DNA from 2 places in the Enterococcus sp. M-BR2 genome. Region 1 is predicted to be linked to the other one. Evidence: a T-box and tRNA genes for the amino acid it is inferred to sense, from the RefSeq annotation. Region 1 holds a T-box; the other holds one or more tRNA genes.
The links. A T-box is a leader RNA that pairs with one kind of tRNA and senses whether it is charged. The one in region 1 lies ahead of tyrS (tyrosine--tRNA ligase), so its partner is inferred to be a tRNA-Tyr.
Positions count from the first base shown of each region.

Region 1 (6,640 bases):
ACTTACCATCGAATTCATCGGATGGATTTATGACAAAATTTAAATCGGTAACGCGGTCACCGTTAATACTTATAGCTCCGTTTGAAACATCTTCCCGTGCCTGACGTTTAGATGGTTCAATTTTTGTGGAAACAAGTAGCTCCACGATATTTTCAGGTGTGCTTGAAATTTCAACGTTCGGCATTTTACCGAATCCTTGCGCGATTTCTTCCGCATTTAGTTCTTTAATATTTCCAGAGAACAATGCTTGCGTTATTTTTTGCGCTTCTTTCAAGTCTTCTTCACTATGCACAAATCTTGTAACTTCTTCTGCCAAACGGCGTTGTGCTTCACGTTTCTCAGGTTCTGTCTCTACTTTTTTCGCTAATTCTTCAATTTCTTCTTGAGATAAGAACGTAAAGAATTTCAAGTATTTCACTACATCACGATCATCTTGATTCAACCAGAATTGGTAGAATTCAAATGGTGAAGTTTTCTTAGGATCAAGCCAAATGGCACCGCCTGCGGTTTTTCCGAATTTCGTTCCGTCCGCTTTCAACATCAATGGAATCGTTAAACCGAACGCTTCTGCTTCTGGTCCTTCTAATTTTCGGATCAGGTCTAAACCAGCTGTGATATTTCCCCATTGGTCTGCTCCACCGATTTGTAGTTGTACATCGTATGTTTTATGCAGATGTAAAAAGTCGATGGATTGCAGGATTTGGTAAGTGAATTCTGTGAATGAGATCCCTACTTCCAAACGGCTGGCAACGATATCTTTTGCTAACATCGTGTTGATGTTGAAGTTTTTACCGTAGTCTCTCAAAAATTCAAGTAAAGAGATTTTTGATAACCAGTCGTAGTTGTTCACAAATGTGATATTTGCGTCTTTACCAAACAATTTTCTCATTTGATTGGAAAGTGCATCCACGTTATGTTGTACTTGTTCCATCGTTTGCAACACACGTTCTGTTTTACGGCCGCTTGGGTCGCCGATTGTTCCTGTTCCGCCGCCAATCAGAATATATGGATGATGGCCTGCCAATTGGAATCTTTTCATCATCATAAATGGGATCAAATGTCCGATATGCATCGAATCACCAGTTGGATCAACGCCGCAATAAAGTGAAATGCTCTTTTCTTCAACGAGCTCGCGAAGTCTTTCTTCGTTTGTTTGCTGATTAATGGCGTCGCGCCAAGTTAATTCATCAATAATATTCATTTTACTGACCTCCGTGTAGTTTTTTTATGAAAGCAGGAACCTGCTAGCATGCGTCATTGAGTATTTCTTCGGGATGGAAAATAAAAAAAGTCCCTTGGCATATAGCCAAGGGACGAAATCTCGCGGTACCACCCAATTTGTATGTCTAGATATCCAACATACCTCTCGAACATTTAACGCTGTCGCGTGGCAATCACTGCCAGAGACTCCTGAAATGTAATTCGCTTTAAAGCATGTACTGGTTTGCAGCAACCACCAGCTTTCTGAAACATTGGCTTTAACAACTACTTCGTTTCAATCTTCGTCTTGTTATTATTAATATGTGTCTATCATAGAGCGCAACTTTTTCTTTGTCAACAGAAAAAAGATATTTTTTTTAAATTCCTCATTTTTTCTTTTTTGAATCCGCTCTAATCCCGAACATTTTATTTTCAACTATTGTTAAAAGAAACTATTTTTTCTGTATTTTTTCTGCAATTTATCGAGAAGTCACTTTACTTTTCCTCTTATTCTTTCTTCGTTACAATGAACAACGGGACGAGTAAAAAATGAAAAAGTAAGGGACGAGGTATATGGAAAAAAAGCAAAAAATTATTTTAGGAGCCACTTCTGCTTTAACTGTCGTTATTTTAATTTTAAGTCTTTTTTTTGTCATCCGAGCATACACAAAAAAAGAACCGATTATTCATGAAAAAAAAATAACAGAAAAGACAAAAGAGCCAATGGATGATAAGCAACAGCTAGTGACTCAAGCAAAAAATCTGGCACAAAGCTATGATTATGACCAAGCGATTGCTTTATTGGAGAAAAACAGTAAAAACGGATCTGCGGAAACACAGCAGCTTCTTCAAACACTGAAAAAGGAGAAAGAACAACTAATTGACTGGTCTGATCCTACTCAGATCTCTCACGTCTTTTTTCACAGCTTGATCGTGGACCCACAAAAAGCCTTCCACTCTCAACAGGCTCAAGGATATAAAGACTATATGGTAACTGTTGAAGAATTCAACCGTTCAATCGAACAACTCTATCAAAATGATTTTGTTTTAGTCAATTTGAATGATTTGATCCAAAAAGACGAACAAGGGAATCTTTCCTTTAACGGGCTTGCGCTACCTGAAGGAAAAAAACCATTAATTCTTTCACAAGATGATGTCAGCTATTATGAATATATGGATAATTCCGGTTTTCCTAGCCGATTAGTCGTATCAAATAACAATGAAATCAAAAATGTTTATAAAGAGAATGATAAGGAAGAAATTGGGGACTTTGACATGGTTCCTCTGATCGATGCTTTTGTCAAGAAACATCCTGATTTTTCTTATCGAGGCGCAAAAGGCACCTTGGCCCTGACAGGTTACAACGGTGTTTTAGGTTATCGAACATCCAAGTCTCAATACGGAGATAACGAAAAAACAAAAAAAGAGAGCGAAGAAGCTAAAAAAGTGGCTGATCAGTTGAAGAAAGATGGTTGGAGCTTTGCTTCCCATACCTGGGGACACTTGAATATGACTCAAGCTTCATTAGAGGATGTCAAAAAAGACAATGAATTATGGCAGCAAGAAGTTGCACCTATCCTAGGAAAAACAAATATCCTGATTTATCCATTTGGTGCAGATATTAGCGACTGGCAGCCTTATTCAGCAGAAAATCAAAAATTTGCTTACTTGAAGAGTCAAGGTTTCGATATTTTCTGCAATGTAGATGCTTCTACTCCCGCTTGGGGACAATTAGGTACGGATTTCTATCGAAATGCTCGAATCAATATTGATGGCATTCGGTTCCAATCAGATTTAGACGGACAAAACCCTATTCTTGATGCATTCATCAATGTTCATGAGGTCTACGACAAAGAAGCACGCGAATCCGCTTGATTTTACATCATTTATAAACAAAAAAAGCCGAACTGACATTTTATCGTCAGTTTCGGCTTTTTTTATGCTTTATTTCTTCTTCGGCGCGATACCTTTGATCAGGACTTCTGTCCATTCTGCTGTATATGGAAGCAGTTTTGCGTATATCTCCGGCTTAGAAATTCCTTCTACCATTGCTTGAAAATAGAGGATCAAAAACTCATCCGAATATTTCAAATCCACTTTTCCTTCTTTACGTCCTCGGTGGAAAAGATCAAGCATGATACTGAAACTTTCTTGCGTATACGCATCCATCGCGTCAGAAAATTCTTTTTTTTCTTTTTTTGTATAGTATGTCATCAAATCGATATAAAATTGTTTGTTCACTCGATTGAGATAGCGGATTTTATTTTCACTCATAGCAATCAGCGTTTCTTCAAATGGAAGATTTTCCGCAATCAACGCTTTCGCTTCTTGCCCTAAATCATTCATAAATGTGAAAAATACTTCATAAATCAGCCCTTCCTTGCTGCCAAAATATTTAAAAATCGTCGCTTTACTTACCTGAGCGCTCTCAGCAACCTTATCCATCGTCACTCCAGCGGTTCCTATGTCTGTGTTCATCAAGTCAAAAGCTGCTTGTAAAATCTCTTTCTTTTTCTCTTGTGCTCTCTTTTCAAAACCGTTCATTTATAGAGCCTCCCGTAATTTTAAACTTTTATAATATATATAGTTCAAATTTATTCTGAGGTTTATTATAACTATCTATTGAGAAAGTATCAAGCTAGCAATTCCTTGTTTATGAATTCATTGACAGAAATTTATAAAAAGAATATTATGTACTAAAATATAAAAAAAAGTTTTATAAAAAGGTATAAAACCATTTTATTAAACTGATTAATCTTTTTTAGTATATATTTTAAGAAAAAGGAGTGGGGTTTTTATGGCAGAAATCGTCAAAGTCACACATTTGAAAAAGAGCTTTGGTCGTTTCGAAGCTTTAAAAGATGTCTCTTTCACCGTACATTCAGGTGAAGTCGTTGGATTTATCGGACCAAATGGTTCTGGAAAATCCACGACGATTCGGACACTTTTAGGGATTATAAAAAAAGACGGCGGAACGGCAACGATTTTTGGTCAAGATGTATGGGAAGATAGTTTATCTATCCATGAACGTCTTTCTTATGTTCCAGGTGACATCTCTTTATGGGGAAATTTGACTGGAGGAGCGATCATCGATCTCTTCATGAAGCTTCATGGAAAAGGGAACGCTCAAAAAAAGGACGAACTGATTCAACGTTTCTCTCTTGATCCTAAGAAAAAAGCAAAAAACTATTCAAAAGGAAATCGTCAAAAAGTGGGCTTGATTACTGCTTTAGCTGTTGATTCGGATCTCTATTTATTTGATGAGCCTACTTCTGGTTTAGATCCCTTGATGGAAACCATTTTTCAAGAAGAAGTTGAAAAACTGAAAGAACAGGGCAAATCCATCCTGCTTTCTTCTCATATTCTCAGTGAAGTCGAACGGCTGGCAGATAAAGTCGTGATCATCCGCGAGGGAACAGTCGTAGAAGAAGGAACACTCGATGAATTGCGTCATTTGACCCGCTCGACCATTACTATAGAAACAGAAGCAGATAACAGCCACTTAGCACAATTGAACGGTGTCCATGATTTTGTGCAAAAAGGCCACCTTGCTCAATTTGCTGCTGACAACGAAGCTTTCGATGAGATTTTAGCTGAAACTTCCAAATTAGGTGTGAAAAAATTTGAATCTATTCCACCGACTCTTGAAGATTTATTCATGAGGCACTATGAAGGATGAGGAGGAAACGAAATGACTGATAAATTTTCACGCTGGTCCACCCTTTTTTCTCAAAACCTTAGCCGTGACTGGAAAAAGATCTTGATATGGCTAGTCGGTGTCACTGCTTTTTCTGGTGGTTTTGTCCCTGCGTTTGAAGAATTGACTTCAGGACAAGGGTTAGCTGGATTATACGAAACAATGCAAAACCCGGCAATGATAGCAATGGTCGGACCAACTCCCGCTTCGAATGCTGCTGAGTATACTTTAGGAGCGATGTATGCAAATGAAATGTTGCTTTTTTGCAGTTTGTTTGCTGCTGTGATCTCTGTTTTGCATGTGGTGAGCCAAACGAGAAAAAAAGAGGAGCTTGGTCTGATTGAACTTATTCGTTCCTTTCGAGTCGGACGTCAAGCAAACTCTTTAGCTGTCATCGCTGAAAGTATTCTGATTAATTTGCTTTTAGCAATATCGATCAGCTGTACGATGATTTTTTTTCAAGCAGATTCGATCACTGCAGAAGGTGCTTGGCTTTTTGGGCTATCTGTAGGTAGTACGGGGATTTTGGGGAGTGCCGTTGCACTGTTTGCTTCACAACTGATGCCAAGTGCAGCCAGTTCGAATGGTCTGTCTCTAGCGTTTTTAGGTGGACTTTACCTTCTAAGAGCAATAACAGATGTAGCTGATTCCTCTCTTTCGATGTGGAATCCTTTAGGCTGGTCTTATTTGTCCTATCCATTTACAACTAATAACTGGATTCCTTTGCTTTATTTGTTTTTGTTCAGTCTCATCTTGATAATCAGTTCATTTGTTTTAGAGGAACATCGAGACTTGAACACCGGCTATATCCCCGAACGTGAAGGAAAACCGTATGCTAAACGTTCTCTTCTATCCTTGCGTGGTTTATTATTCTATCTAAATAAAGGAATGACCATCAGTTGGCTTATCACTTTTGGTTTGATGGGGGCGGCATACGGCTCTATCTACGGGAATATGCAACAGTTTTTAGAAAGTAACGACTTAATGAAACAGATGTTTATCCAATCTGGCGTCTCAATTGAAAAAAACTTTACAAGCACGATCATGGTCGTCTTGATTTGTCTAGCTGCTATTTTACCAATTGCTAGCATCAATCGTTTATTTACAGAAGAAACCCACGGACGTATGAATCAGCTGTTCGCAACAAAAATTTCTAGGAACCAACTTTATTGGACAAATCTGTTACTAGCGATCCTGTTTTCTATATTGTCGATTCTGATTAGTTCTGGTGCGCTAGGACTTTCTGCTTTGGCATCGATGAAGGATGCGAAAGATATGGATCTATTGCTGTTTCTTAAAGCCGGATTCAACTTTCTGCCTGCTGTTTTAGTGTTTATCGGAATGAGTGGCTTTCTATTCGGATGGCTTCCTCGAATGGGTAAATTTGCTTATATCTACTTAGCTTACTCCTTTGCGCTCAATTACTTTGGCGGGATTTTGGATTTACCAGAATGGTTCTCCAAAACAGCGGTCCCTAGCTGGGTACCACGGATGCCAAACGATTCTTTCGATCTTTCCGTATTCCTTACGTTATCCTGTATCAGCCTTGCACTGATCGTCCTTGGTGCTATCGGTTATAGGAGAAGAGATTTAGTGGAAGGATAACAAAAAAAGAGCATGTTCAATTTCATGCTAGCCTCCAAATTGGGATCAAAAATCCAACATTTGGAGGTCATTTTTGTATTTACATGTCTTCTAACTGTTCTTTATCAATGATCCAGACTTCCCGATTCTCTCTTTTTA
Region 1 covers NZ_CM152743.1:2,467,656-2,474,295, reverse strand. Annotated here, with positions in the region: gene tyrS (tyrosine--tRNA ligase) at 1-1,201, opposite strand, end outside; T-box leader at 1,307-1,512, opposite strand; gene AC1F25_RS12015 (polysaccharide deacetylase family protein) at 1,774-3,075, shown strand; gene AC1F25_RS12010 (TetR/AcrR family transcriptional regulator) at 3,145-3,744, opposite strand; gene AC1F25_RS12005 (ABC transporter ATP-binding protein) at 3,998-4,879, shown strand; gene AC1F25_RS12000 (ABC transporter permease) at 4,892-6,502, shown strand; gene AC1F25_RS11995 (Crp/Fnr family transcriptional regulator) at 6,582-6,640, opposite strand, start outside.

Region 2 (6,640 bases), 400 kb from region 1:
GTCCCTCAAAGAAAGGCGTTTTCACTCCACAACGATGACAAAGAATCCTGTTACCTAAACGTTCTACTGCTGCGATCTTCTTATAATTTGGTAAGTTTCCCTCCTCACAATCCATTGCTTCAATCTCTCTTGTAAGAAGCCTTCTGCCCCAAAAATGATTCATATCATTCGCCTTAAAAAAAATATACGAAAAAACAAGCAATCTTTTTTTTGATTGCTTGTTTGATAGTTCTATATAATCTATTTATTCACCAATCAATGTAATTGCTTGGTCTAATACTTTTTCGCCATTCATCATTCCATAATCAGCCATATTGATGACGTCTAAAGGAATGCCTTTTGGTTCCAGACGTTTTTCAAAATCAGCTTTCATAAAGCGAACTTGAGGTCCTAATAACAGTACATCTACATCTTTATTTGCAAGATTATTATCTGCATCAGAAGCTGACACAGCGAAAATATCAGAATCGATTCCTTTTGCTTCCGCAGCTTTTTGCATTTTTGTTACTAGCAAACTTGTGCTCATACCAGCCGAACATACAAGCATGATTGTTTTTTTAGCCATACTTTTCTCTCCTTTTTAAAACAGACTACGCAAACGTTTTCTTAGCGTTTGTTACTCTATTATATAAAAAGAAAGAAATTTGTCAACGTTTTCTAAACACGGTTTATTTAATCAAATAGCCAGCTAGATTTCACTAATTTATTGAATACGACATATTCTTTATCCAAATTGATGACCACTACTTCATAGCCTGCATTTAACCAGCCGTAGGCACCCTTTTCTGGATGTCTATAGTCATTTGCCCACCAATCTGTGCTTTCCTTGGCTGTTTTGGGAAGTCCGTTACTGGGAAACAACAGTTCATCAAATTGGGTAAAGGTTAATGTTACTTGGGAGCCGCCGTTGTTCTTCAAATAATGCGTAATTGCATCATACTTTTTCATTCGTTCCTTCATCCCCGGATCCACCTGCCTTTGTCTTTATTATCGCATACTACAGTAATTGCGCAACCGTTATAGTGTTGAAACAACCTAGAACTTTCTTTATACTGAATAAAGCAACCGAAAAAAAGAGGTGACAAGATGATCGAACGTTATCGTACAATCAAAGAAAATGGACAAAGTGAGATTGAAATCAAGAAATCACGCTTTATCTGTTCTCTTAAACGAATAGAATCAGAAGAAGAAGCGAAAAACTTCATCCAAGAAATCAAAAAAGAACATTGGAAAGCAAACCATAACTGCAGCGCCTTCGTCATTGGCGAAAAAAATGAGATCCAACGTAGCAGCGATGATGGCGAACCAAGTGGAACGGCGGGCGTACCGATGTTGGAAGTCCTCAAAAAAAATCAACTGATCAATGTAGCTGCAGTAGTCACTCGATATTTTGGAGGAACGAAACTCGGCACGGGCGGATTGATACGTGCATACACTCATGCGGTCTCTCAAGCATTGTCCGACATTGGAATCGTAGAAGGTACCTTGCAACAGGAGATCTCCGTAGTGATCACGTATCCGCAACTAGGAAAATTACAAAATTATCTTGAACTACAGCATTTTTTCATAAAAGAAATCCAATACACTGATCAAGTCATCGTCATCTGTGCAGTGGATGAAAAAAATGCTGACAGCTTTAAAGAATCCATCATTGAGCTGCTGAACGGACAAGTCCAATTTGAAGAAGGTCCTGTTTCTTATCACGAGCAACTGATAACTGATCATAGATAAAAACAGGTGATTCTGATTCTCTTTTTTTCGAATAAGGAATCAGGGATCACCTGTTTTTTATTTTTCCAAATAAAACTCAAAACGATTTCCTACATATTGCGTACGCACATACTCAAATGGCGTACCATCATCAAAATAGGAAATCTGACGCAAACGAAGAACTGCATCTCCTCGTTTCACCTCTAAATAGTCTGCGATTTTCTCAGAAGCCAATACAGCAGTAATCGTTTGATTCGCTGGACCGATTTTTTTCCCGCCTTTTTCTTCTAATGTGCGATACAGCGATTCAGTAATCTCTGCTTTGCTGTAGCCATCGATCAGCTTTTGCGGAACACTGGCTACTTCAAAACAAATAGGGACATCATCTGCAAAACGAATACGCTCCATTCGCAAGATCGTGTCATCTTTACTCAAGTTTAGTTTTTCCATTTCACTTGAGCTTGGCGAAGTCAAAAAGTAAGAGATTGTTCGACTAGAAGGTACTCTATTTTGCGATTCCATGATTTCTGTAAAACTTGTCGCGCCAGACATCTTTTCTTGTACTTTTTCTCGCGCAACATATGTACCCGAACCGATCTTTCTTTCTAAGATTCCTTCATCTGCCAAGTTTTGAATTGCTTGTCTCAACGTCATACGGCTGACATTGAATTTCACTGCTAATTCTCTTTCTGAAGGAAGACGGTCTCCGACTTTCCATATACCTTGTTCGATTTCATTTTTTAATTGGTCATGAATCTGTATATATACAGGTAATTGATTCGACATAACGTACACCCATCCTTTCGTTTCTTCTATTATAACTGGTATATACCTGATTCACAACTGAAAAAGATAAAGGAGTCTATCCATAAACAGATGATGTAGGTACAAATCCTTCTTCCCATTCCTATTAATAGAATTCATTTTCTAGATATGTCCTATTGAGAAAATAACAAAAGACCCTATAATCGCTGAAAATGCCGATTTATGGATCTTTTGTTATTATTAGCGGTTTTTAGCCATCCATTTTTTGGTATGATTCGTTGGGCGTTTTGATTTTACATGGACTGCTTTTTCACCTTTTTTAGGAATGTTCACTTCGATATCGTATTTTTCTGATTTGACCAAGTCATATAACTTTTCAGCTGCTTCGTCTACTTTTTCTTTCCACTTCATTTTGACCCCTCCAATTTTTTTGTTAACTTAACTCTATCTTAATTTGACAGAATCTTCAAGGAACAAGGTAGCAAAGCAAAAAAAGAGCTCTCGAACTTACGAGAGCCTACGGTTGTGCTATACTGGGGTAGCTGGATTCGAACCAACGCATGAGGGAGTCAAAGTCCCTTGCCTTACCGCTTGGCTATACCCCAATGAAATGGAGGAGAGTGGATTCGAACCACTGAACCCTAAGGAACGGATTTACAGTCCGTCGCGTTTAGCCACTTCGCTACTCCTCCGAAAGGTTTGTATCAACCTGACTTAGTTATAATACCTAATTTTCCAGATTTTTGCAACCCTTTATTGAAAGTTTTTTTGATATTTTTTTATTCGTGCAGATTCCAGTGACGAATCACTGTTTCTATCGCGTTTTCAAGACTTTTTTCTTTTCCAAAATCTTCTTCACCAAAGAAAATTTCATATTCTTTTGGTCCATAGGCTAAAATTTCACCAATCATTTTTTTTCCTATAAATAACTGAGTGACTTCATAATTCTTACCTTTGATATCTTTTTTTACTTCTTCGATACGTACTTCAATATCTTTATTTTTTTTTGACATCATTTTCACCTCTCAGACATTTTATCATATTGCAGCCAATAAAACATTCCTTAGGCAAAAATCTCTTGTCCATTTCATCTTCTTTTATGCAAGAAGTGACTTCTCTAAAGCTTTTAATTCTCCCCTTGACCTATAGCGATATAGTTGGCCGCTGCGCCTACAAGGTTAGCATCGTTTCTGTATTCACACAATAGGATCTGTGGCTCGAAATCATGCAGGTCGAATTGATCTGTCAACTTCTTCATTCTACTTTGGATCTCATCGATGAGCCCATCCTTTGCAGAAACGCCACCGCCTAATACGATAACTTCCGGATCGAATGAAAATTGGATACTGAATAAACCTTTTGCAAGGTACGTATAAAAGCTCTCAACTTCTTCTTTTGCTATTTCATCCCCGGTTTCTGCTAATTCAAAGACGTCTTTTCCGGTATAAGTATTCTTATCGACTCCTTTGCGTTCACAATACCGCCAAGCCATCTGTACGGCTGTACCAAGTTTACTAAATGTCTGATCGCCCTCTAAGAACATCAAACCGAATTCTCCACCATAAAGATGTGCACCTTTATTGATTTGGCCTTTCGTGAACATCGCTCCGCCAATCCCAGTTCCTACCACGACAAAAGCAACATCTTGATAATCACGAGCAGCTCCTTCATAAAACTCAGCCATTCCGGCACAGTTGGCGTCATTTTCAATCGTTACCGGAAGTTGAAACAAAGTTTCCAAATCTCTAAAAATATTAAAGCCATGAATATAAGGAATCGCACTGATTCCCTCAATTACCTGTTTCTCATTATTCACTACTCCAGGTGAGCTGATCCCAATTCCTTCAATCTCAAAAGAAAGACACATGTCTTTATAGACTTGTAATAATTGCGCTTTCATTTCTTTCCAAGATTCAGGCGTTGCAAATTGGCCCTTGCCTTTGACATCTTTACTATCCCAACAACCATATTTGACAGCCGACCCGCCAAAATCAAAAACTAATATCCCCATAAAAACATTCTCCTTTTTGCTTGCTAAAGCTATTGTAATGTATATGTTTAGTATTTGAAAGCATTTTCTCGGATCACTAGTCTATTCGTTAAAGCTGGCTTTGTGTAAGTGAATCGCTAAAATCACTTGATCTCGCAATTGTTCTCCGTTCTCAAAAATCGGTTTAGAATAATGATGGATAAAATAGTCTTTGACTCGACCAATCTCCACATAGCCCATTTTTTGATAGAGATGTAACGCAGCACTGCTAGTACTGCCGGTTCGTATGATGATCTGAGTTTGACTGGAAGCGAGTTGTGAAAGCTTCTGAAAAGCTGTCTCAAGGAGTTTCCCACCAATCCCTTTTCCTTGATGCGAAGGTTCTACAGCTACGTTAACGATTTCGAATTCTTTTTCCCTTACTATATAGATCAGTATACCTATTGTTTTTTCTTTTTCTTTCCATATCCAGCCGTTCCCCTTTGAAACATATACCTGAACTTTTTCTTTATCAGGATCTGCATCTAATAACAAGGACCATGGTAAATCTATCTTATTGAGTTCTTCGATCATTTTTGACCTCCATATATGTAGTCATGAAGTCGTTGCTTTGATAGTCACTCTCTCTTTTCTTTATTGCTCAGTGCTACTCGTATTTTTCACAACCTTTTTTGACGGTGTTCAAAATCCAGCACTTCGGCAATCACTCACAATTTTGCAAAATATGGGAAGCTATTTTCCAAATTGTTTCTTTATTGCTCAGTGCTACCCGTATTTTTCACAACCTTTTTATAATCTGGTTCTTTTTTATCTTTCTTATTTCTCGTTAATTGAAAGGTCAAAGGTACATAATCGATGCCGCCTTTGACAAAGGGATGACAGCGTAAGATCCGAGCCGTCCCCATTACCGTCCCTTTTAACGCACCATGAGTTTGAATTGCTTTTATCATATAATTAGAACAGGTTGGGTAATAGCGGCAACTAGGCGGAAATGCAGGCGAAATAAAGCGCTGATATCCTCTAACTAAATAAATCAATATCTTCTTCATCAACTAGATTCCTTCTTTTCTTTTACTAAAAAAAGGGATCGCGACTAAAGTCAACGTTCCCTTCTGTTTTCTTTTATCCTATGCTGCTTCATGGCTCATTTCCTATCGACTAGAACCACCGTAATTAATTATCAATGAAAAAAGTCTCGAATATGAATCCACAAGCTGGGTTGAAATACTTTAAATGGATTGCCATCACCGATGACACCATATCCAATCATCGTTCCGGCTACAAAAAGAAGGATAAGCAATAAGATCACCACTAAAATCTTTATCAGAGTTAATAAGATATATCGTTGGTTACTCATTCAGCCACTTCCTTATGCAATCGTTTGTGCTGTTTTTTCAGCAGGAGTTTGATCCATGTCTACACGTTCAACATCTGCACCTAATTTTTGTAGTTTGATATGGAAGTTATAATAGCCACGATCTAGATAATTCAAGTTACGGACACGTGTGATTCCATTTGCTTTCAAGCCAGCTAAAACTAATGCTGCTGCTGCACGCAAGTCTGTTGCATACACTTCCGCACCTTGCAATTCATGGTTTCCATCCATGATTGCTACATTTCCATCGATTTTGACGTGGGCGTTCATACGGCGCATTTCTTCTAAATGTTGGAAACGATTTTCAAAAACTGTTTCAGTTACTACGCTTGTACCTTCTGCCACTAATTGGATAGCTGTCATTTGCGCTTGCATATCTGTAGGGAAACCAGGATGAGGCATCGTTTTTACATCTGTAGGTAAGATATGTTTTGGTCCGATGACACGGATTCCGCCTTCTTCTTCAATGATTTCTGCACCCATTTCGATCAATTTAGAAATCAATGGGCGGTTATGTTCAGAGATAGCATCAGCAATCAGTACATTGCCTTCTGTCATTGCAGCAGCGACCATAAAGGTACCAGCTTCGATACGATCTTGTACGATTGAATGGTTGACTGCATGTAAATGATCAACGCCTTCGATACGCATTGTTTCAGTACCCGCTCCATAGACATGCGCACCCATTTTATTCAAAATATTTGCTAAATCAACGATTTCTGGTTCGCGAGCTACGTTTTCAATGATGGTTGTTCCTTTTGCTTTTACGGCAGCCATCATGATATTTTGAGTAGCACCTA
Region 2 covers NZ_CM152743.1:320,333-326,972, reverse strand. Annotated here, with positions in the region: gene AC1F25_RS01585 (DEAD/DEAH box helicase family protein) at 1-163, opposite strand, end outside; gene AC1F25_RS01580 (PTS sugar transporter subunit IIB) at 245-565, opposite strand; gene AC1F25_RS01575 (DUF7662 domain-containing protein) at 673-960, opposite strand; gene AC1F25_RS01570 (YigZ family protein) at 1,087-1,731, shown strand; gene AC1F25_RS01565 (GntR family transcriptional regulator) at 1,789-2,496, opposite strand; gene AC1F25_RS01560 (hypothetical protein) at 2,716-2,886, opposite strand; tRNA gene AC1F25_RS01555 (tRNA-Gln) at 3,009-3,080, opposite strand; tRNA gene AC1F25_RS01550 (tRNA-Tyr) at 3,087-3,167, opposite strand; gene AC1F25_RS01545 (DUF2969 domain-containing protein) at 3,255-3,491, opposite strand; gene AC1F25_RS01540 (ROK family protein) at 3,602-4,486, opposite strand; gene AC1F25_RS01535 (GNAT family N-acetyltransferase) at 4,568-5,038, opposite strand; gene yidD (membrane protein insertion efficiency factor YidD) at 5,218-5,514, opposite strand; gene AC1F25_RS01525 (DNA-directed RNA polymerase subunit beta) at 5,646-5,822, opposite strand; gene murA (UDP-N-acetylglucosamine 1-carboxyvinyltransferase) at 5,835-6,640, opposite strand, start outside.
Region 2: it has a tRNA-Tyr gene. The T-box ahead of tyrS (tyrosine--tRNA ligase) is inferred to sense a tRNA for this amino acid. The anticodon was not compared.